One region of the Bacillus sp. Brlt_9 genome, then DNA from elsewhere that is predicted to be linked to it. Evidence: riboswitches for the same ligand, from Rfam matches in the RefSeq annotation. Region 1 holds a riboswitch; each other region holds the start of a gene.
The links. A riboswitch is a leader RNA that binds a small molecule or an ion and turns the genes downstream of it on or off. The one in region 1 is predicted to bind S-adenosylmethionine.

Region 1 (2,271 bases):
GACCGCACCGGATGCATTATGATAATGGGCGATTTCCTCACAAAGTTCCTTTCCTTTTGCAACGACAAGTCCGCTTAGTACATCGTTATGTCCACCTAAATATTTCGTTGCACTATGAAGTACGATGTCGGCACCTTCCGTTAATGGTTGCTGTATATACGGCGTGTAGAATGTGTTGTCTACAATAAGGAGTAGTCCATGCCTCTTCGCTACAGTTGCGACAGCGGCAATATCAGTAACTTGCATTAATGGATTAGTCGGAGTTTCTATGAAAATAGCCTTCGTTTCAGTTGTGATAGCTTTTTCAATTTGTTTAATAGATTGTGTATTTACGTATCTACATCGAACGTTCCACTTTTTTTCATGCTCAGAAAATAATCGATACGTTCCGCCGTATAAGTCTTCAGATACAATAAGTTCATCTCCAGAACGGAATAGCGAAAGGACGAGGAGAACAGCCGCCATTCCGGAGCTACAGGCATAACCTTGTTCACCGTATTCTAAGTCTGCGATTGCCTGTTCTAAAAGACCGCGAGTTGGATTTCCAGTTCGTGAATAATCAAAGCCAGTAGATTTACCAATTCCTTCGTGACGATAAGCAGTTGAGAAATAAACAGGCGGATTAACAGTTCCTGTTGTAGTTTCACTCCTGTTTCCAATTTGTGCTAGTTTTGTTTCGATTGTTGACATGTAAAAATTCCTCCTTTTTAAATGAACAATTAAGTGAATGTAAAATAAAAAAAGCCTTCTAAGAAGAAGGCTTTCGGTTTGAATAGAGTCTTCTTCTCATCTGTCAAATCTTTCACAATTTGCTGGAATTAGCACCTTATTAACAAATGTTAATGGTTGCTGAGGCGTCATAGGGCCAGTCCCTCTACCTCTCTAGATAAGAATGTTCGTATGAAATTTTATTATGTTTTTAACTTTACAACAAAAGATAATTGAATTGCAACTTTATTTTAAATAATTTTTATTTTTCCGCAAGTGTCATTGACTTTTGTATTTGTGCGTGCTAAATTTATAAAAAAATTAACAAACATTGTTAAAAGGGGAACGCATTTCCTTTTAGCTACATAAATAAAATAATAAAGACAAACTCTTATTGAGAGCGGTGGAGGGAAAGGCCCTGTGAAACCCGGCAACCTTCAAACGAAATGTTTGAAACGGTGCTAATACCTGCAAAACGAATGTTTTGCATAATAAGAGGAGGATCGATTATGTCCCCCTCTTCAAAGTGAAGAGGGGGTTTTTATATTGATAGAAATGAGGGAGATTGGTGAAATTACTAGATTTATTATCAAAAGGAATTGTAATAGGTGATGGTGCGGTTGGGACGTTATTACATTCACATGGTTTACAAAGTAGTTTTGAAGAATTGAACATATCTGATCCAGATTTAATTATATCGATTCATAAGCAATATGTAGCTGCTGGGGCAGATGTAATTCAAACAAATACGTACGGAGCAAATGAAGCGAAATTACGTATGTATGGCTTAGAAAATCAAGTTACTGAAATTAATAGAGCGGCAGTAAAACTGGCGAAAGCATCTGTTACAGAAAGAAATGCGATTTTAGGAACAATTGGTGGTATGAAACATATCGGAGCTGTTACGACAACTGATATGGAGAGAGAATTTATGTTACTGGAACAGGCAAGTGCATTACTAGAAGAACAGGTGGACGGCCTGCTATTAGAGACTTTCTATGATGAGTTTGAATTACTTCATGCTGTTCAGGTGTTAAGAAAACAAACAAATATTCCAATTGTAGCTCAATTAGCGTTACATGAGGCAGGTACGACTCAAAATGGAAATGATGTAAATGAAATATTAAAACAGCTTTTAGATTATGGGGCAAATGTCGTTGGATTGAACTGCCAACTAGGGCCGCTTCATATGACAGAAGCTTTTAAAATGATATCGATCCCGAAAGATGGTTACTTATCAGCATACCCAAATGCAGGTCTCCCGAATTATGTGGAGGGACGTTACGTATATGAGGGAAGTCCGGCTTATTTTGAAGCGATGACACCGAAATTTATTGAGCAAGGTATTCGTTTATTGGGTGGTTGTTGTGGCACTACGCCAGAACATATTGAAAGCATGAAACGTGCTGTTCTAAATGTTACGCCTGTAATAGAGAAGGATACGATTCCAAGGCCGAAAGTAGTTCATACACACGAAAAGCGTTCGAAAGCTCATGTCACTTTGGCAGAGAAAGCAAAAAAACAAACGACAGTAGTAGTGGAATTAGATCCACCGAAAACATT
Region 2 (2,271 bases), on a different contig from region 1:
TACCGAAAATTATGGAGAAAATGGAAAAGTTCGGTTGTCCGAAAGCAATTACATCTTTCGTTATTCCGACAGGTTATTCATTTAACTTAGATGGATCAACTTTATATCAAGCAATTGCGGCTATTTTCTTAGCGCAAATGTACGGTATTGATTTATCTATTACACAACAAATTACATTATTACTTGTATTAATGGTTACATCAAAAGGTATCGCGGGTGTACCGGGCGTATCATTCGTTGTATTATTAGCGACACTTGGTACAGTAGGTATTCCAGCTGAAGGTTTAGCCTTCATCGCCGGTATTGACCGTATTTTAGATATGGCTCGTACAGCAGTTAACGTTGTAGGTAACTCTTTAGCAGCTGTAGTTATGTCTAAGTGGGAAGGTCAGTATGATGCTGAAAAAGGACAAGCTTATTTGGAAGAGATTTCTAATAAACAAGCAGCTTAAATTATAATTTGAACAAGCTCTCACATAATATGTGGGGGCTTTTCTATATAGAAGGGGAGCGGACGTAATGAAACGTAAATATGGTGACGGTTCTTCGTGGAAGCGACTAATAGAGAAAGATTATACGGTTAAGCAAATAGAAGAGGGAATGCTAGGAATACTGGAAATAAAAAAGGTTAGCGAACCTAGTTATAAAGAATATGATGGGAAAGAACTTTGTATTGCAGGGGATCAGTATACGTGGATTCAATATTTCATAAACGGGAAAAACTTTGCGATTACAGCCATGTTAGATGATCAAAAAGAATTAGTGCAATATTATATCGATGTGGCGAAAGAATATAAAATTGATGACCGTGGTTTACCGTATTTTGATGATTTATATTTAGATGTAGTGTTATTACCGAACGGTAAGATGTATGTACTAGATGAAGATGAGTTAGAGGATGCCTATAAAAGTGGCGATGTTACAAAAGAAGAGTATGATTTAGCTTGGTGCACTACGAAATGGATAATAGCTGCAATAAACAATAGTGAATTTTATTGGATTTCAATATTGGAAGAAGAAATCAAAAAGTTAAAATGATTATTGTATTCAAATTTTTGCATAATTACCAAAAAAATCTATACAAAAAATAATTGACTTTTGTTTTGTAAGCGAGTAAAGTTAGGGAAGAAATTATTATTAAAAAATAAATATGAAACCTTCTTATAAAGAGAGGCGGAGGGACTGGCCCTACGATGCCTCGGCAGCGGACTCGATTTCAGAGTGCTGTGCCAAATCCAGCAAGCATGTGCTTGAAAGATGAGAAGAGCGTTTCTTATAGATGTATAAGACCTCTTCTCGTTGGAAGAGGTCTTTTGTTGTTCAGTAGAAAAGGTTTAAAACTAGGGAGAGATGATACTTTGAAAGAAACGAGAGGAAATGGTTTAGCTTTATTACCGCTTGGAATATTTTTGGCACTATTTATTGGTTCTGGAATTATTACAGGTGATTTCTATAAATTGCCGATACTTATAGCGATTTCAATTGCTGTAGGAGTCGCTTTAGCAATGAATCGTAAAGAAAGCTTTAATGTAAAAGTGGAACGATTTGCTAAAGGTGCAGGGAATCCAGATATTATGATTATGGTTTTAATTTTTGTACTGGCAGGAGCGTTCTCTGAAACAGCAAAAGGGATGGGCGGCGTTGATTCTACAGTTAACTTAGCGTTATCAATTTTACCGCAAGGATTTATCGTAGCTGGAATTTTTGTTATAGGGGCATTTATTTCATTAGCGATGGGAACTTCAATGGGAACAATTGCTGCATTAGCACCAATTGCTGTAGGTATTAGTGGGCAAACTGATATCTCAATTGCACTTACGATGGCGACAGTTGTTGGCGGGGCAATGTTTGGTGATAATTTATCATTTATTTCAGATACAACAATTGCAGCTGTACGCTCGCAAGGAACAGAAATGAAAGATAAGTTTAAAACGAACTTTTTAATTGTATTACCTGCAGCTATTATTACAATTGTACTATTAGTAATCATTACTTTAGGAAGCGACACGCAGATTAAAGCGCATAGCTTTGACTGGATAAAGATTTTACCGTATGCAGGAGTACTTATTACAGCGCTACTAGGTTGGAATGTACTTATTGTGTTAACTGGTGGAACTGTACTATCCGGCGTTATCGGTCTTTTAGATGGTAGCTACACGTTAGAGAGTTTCTTTAAAAGTGTAACGACTGGAATGGGCGGTATGATGGAGTTAGTATTACTTGCTATTTTAATTGGTGGTATGGTCGAACTGATTCAATATAATGGTGGTA
Region 3 (2,271 bases), on a different contig from region 1:
GTCACTGCCCCTAAAACTGCTATAGGGTTTGATATAAACTTGCGAAACACTTCCTTCTTTCGGCTAATTGTTTGCTGCTCTTTATTTATCGTTAATTCTTTTTTCTCTTCATTCGTTAATAACTGTTTATTGATTTCATAAGCTCCCATTTAAATGTCCCCCCTCCTTACGTAATAGAACGAATACGTGGATCAACAATACGGTGAATAATATCTGTAATGAAAATACAAGAAATTAATAATGCACTATAGAAAATCGTCGTTCCCATAATGACCGGATAATCCCGGTTAAAAATACTATCTACGAAATATTTTCCTAGACCAGGAATGGAAAATATTTTTTCAATAACGAAAGTCCCTGTTAAAAGTCCAGCCATTAAAGGCCCAACAAATGTAAGAACTGGAACAATTGCATTTCGAAGGGCATGCCTTATAATAATCTTCTTAATTGGTATACCTTTCGCTCTTGCTAATTTAATATAATCACTCTGCAATACTTCAATCATATTAGAGCGAACAAATCTCGTAATAACCGCGATTGGCCCTAACGCTAATGCGAAGGATGGCAATACGGTATGTTCGAATGTGCCCCAAGACGCTACTGGTAACAGTTCAAACTGTATAGCAAATACTTGTATAAATAATGGTGCTAAAATAAAACTTGGAATAGATATACCGAGAATGGCAAGTAAGCTCACACTATAATCAATTACTTTCCCATGATATAGGGCTGCAAATGTACCTGCTGCAATTCCGACTAATAATGAAATAATAAGTGCTTGTAAACCAATAATCGCTGAAGGACCAAATCCTGTCGTTATAATTTCTGATACACCTTGACCTGTGGATTGAACAGATTCACCAAAATCAAAATGAACTACGCCGTCTAAATAAGCGACATATTGATTCCATAACGGTTCATCGAGGTGATACTTCGCTCTCATGTTTTGTATCACTTCTTCAGGAAAGATTTTCGCATCTGATGAAAATGGATCCCCCGGAATAATATGCATAATCAAAAATGTTACTGTCGTAATGACCCATAGCGTGAAAACCATAACCGATAGTTTTTTAATAACATACACTTCAATAACCCCCTAAACAAATGAATTTACTTTGTTTTAATGACATATTTGTTCCTATTACCTTTCCGCTTCTTAAAATACAAAAAGCCTTGATCTTAAAAAATAAGATCAAGGCTTAATAAACGAAGGCCCATCACTTATCTTTCAAGACTTGCTTGCTGGAATTAGCACGGTGTTCATCTTACAGAACCCGCTGCTGAGGTGTCATAGGGCCAGTCCCTCTACCTCTCTGGATAAGTAAATTGCTATATTATTATTTGGTTCAAATTGTATATTTCGAATTATAATTCTGAAAAAATGAAAAGTCAATCAAATTGGATATATTTAGAAAAATCAGTTTTTAATGTCATTTATCGAAATTATAGTTTTCACTTATACTAAAAAGAAATACTGTTAAAGGAGTTATAAGATGGATCCCTTACTTCTTGCTACTATAGGATTACCCTTAACAATCGTTATACTTGTCATCATCGGCTTCTATAAACTCTTTATTAAAAAGAAACATATCACTTCTTTTTATACTCCATTCGATAATATTACCGGTCAAACCATTTCTGAATTTCACGAAGAACAGAAGGTATTAGTATCCGAGGATGAAGACGGAGATGGTAAGAAGAAAAAATAACCTTGCGCGTGCGCAAGGTTATTTTTTCGTTTCTGCTTGAAAACGTTTATAGTATGTCGATGCTGTTGAAAAATTAATTTCTATATCACGAATCAAAGATGAATCTTCTTCTTTAGCTAACTTCTGTAATTTTTTCATCGCTTGTTCTGCTTCATTTAAGAAACCAACATACATTTCATGTTCTTGTTCTTTCGACTTCGGCACACGAATTTCTTTACGTATGTGATCTATATCTTCTAACATGCCCGTTGTTACCTTCTGCACGTCTTCTTTATATTTAGCATTCGTTATTTCCTTACCGCCCTTTTCTTTTGCCACTTCCCATAACTGTAATGCTTTATTAATTTCTTTATTCATTTTCATATCGTATTTTTCATGTACTGCACGGTATTCTTTCATCTCTTCTGTTTGCTCAGTAGATTGCTCTACCTTTTCTTTCGGTTCTTTCGTATCTTTATTTCCATTACATCCCGCTAAAAGGATCATACTTCCCATTACAGCAATACCCAAAACCTTCTTCATCTCTTCTTCTCCTTTTATCTACAGCTACTACTCATTATAG

Region 2: linked by a shared signal. The riboswitch ahead of VF726_RS01600 (Na+/H+ antiporter NhaC family protein) and the one ahead of VF726_RS09310 (bifunctional homocysteine S-methyltransferase/methylenetetrahydrofolate reductase) in region 1 are both predicted to bind S-adenosylmethionine.
Region 3: linked by a shared signal. The riboswitch ahead of VF726_RS28930 (ABC transporter permease) and the one ahead of VF726_RS09310 (bifunctional homocysteine S-methyltransferase/methylenetetrahydrofolate reductase) in region 1 are both predicted to bind S-adenosylmethionine.

Annotation. Positions count from the first base shown of each region.
Region 1 covers NZ_JAYJLO010000002.1:595,026-597,296, forward strand. The annotation lists gene metI (cystathionine gamma-synthase/O-acetylhomoserine thiolyase) at 1-690, opposite strand, end outside; SAM riboswitch class I at 784-893, opposite strand; SAM riboswitch class I at 1,097-1,206, shown strand; gene VF726_RS09310 (bifunctional homocysteine S-methyltransferase/methylenetetrahydrofolate reductase) at 1,277-2,271, shown strand, end outside.
Region 2 covers NZ_JAYJLO010000001.1:292,794-295,064, forward strand. The annotation lists gene gltP (glutamate/aspartate:proton symporter GltP) at 1-452, shown strand, start outside; gene VF726_RS01595 (DUF402 domain-containing protein) at 520-1,038, shown strand; SAM riboswitch class I at 1,159-1,264, shown strand; gene VF726_RS01600 (Na+/H+ antiporter NhaC family protein) at 1,359-2,271, shown strand, end outside.
Region 3 covers NZ_JAYJLO010000014.1:24,955-27,225, reverse strand. The annotation lists gene VF726_RS28935 (ABC transporter permease) at 1-149, opposite strand, end outside; gene VF726_RS28930 (ABC transporter permease) at 167-1,084, opposite strand; SAM riboswitch class I at 1,219-1,324, opposite strand; gene VF726_RS28925 (DUF3951 domain-containing protein) at 1,494-1,709, shown strand; gene VF726_RS28920 (hypothetical protein) at 1,728-2,231, opposite strand.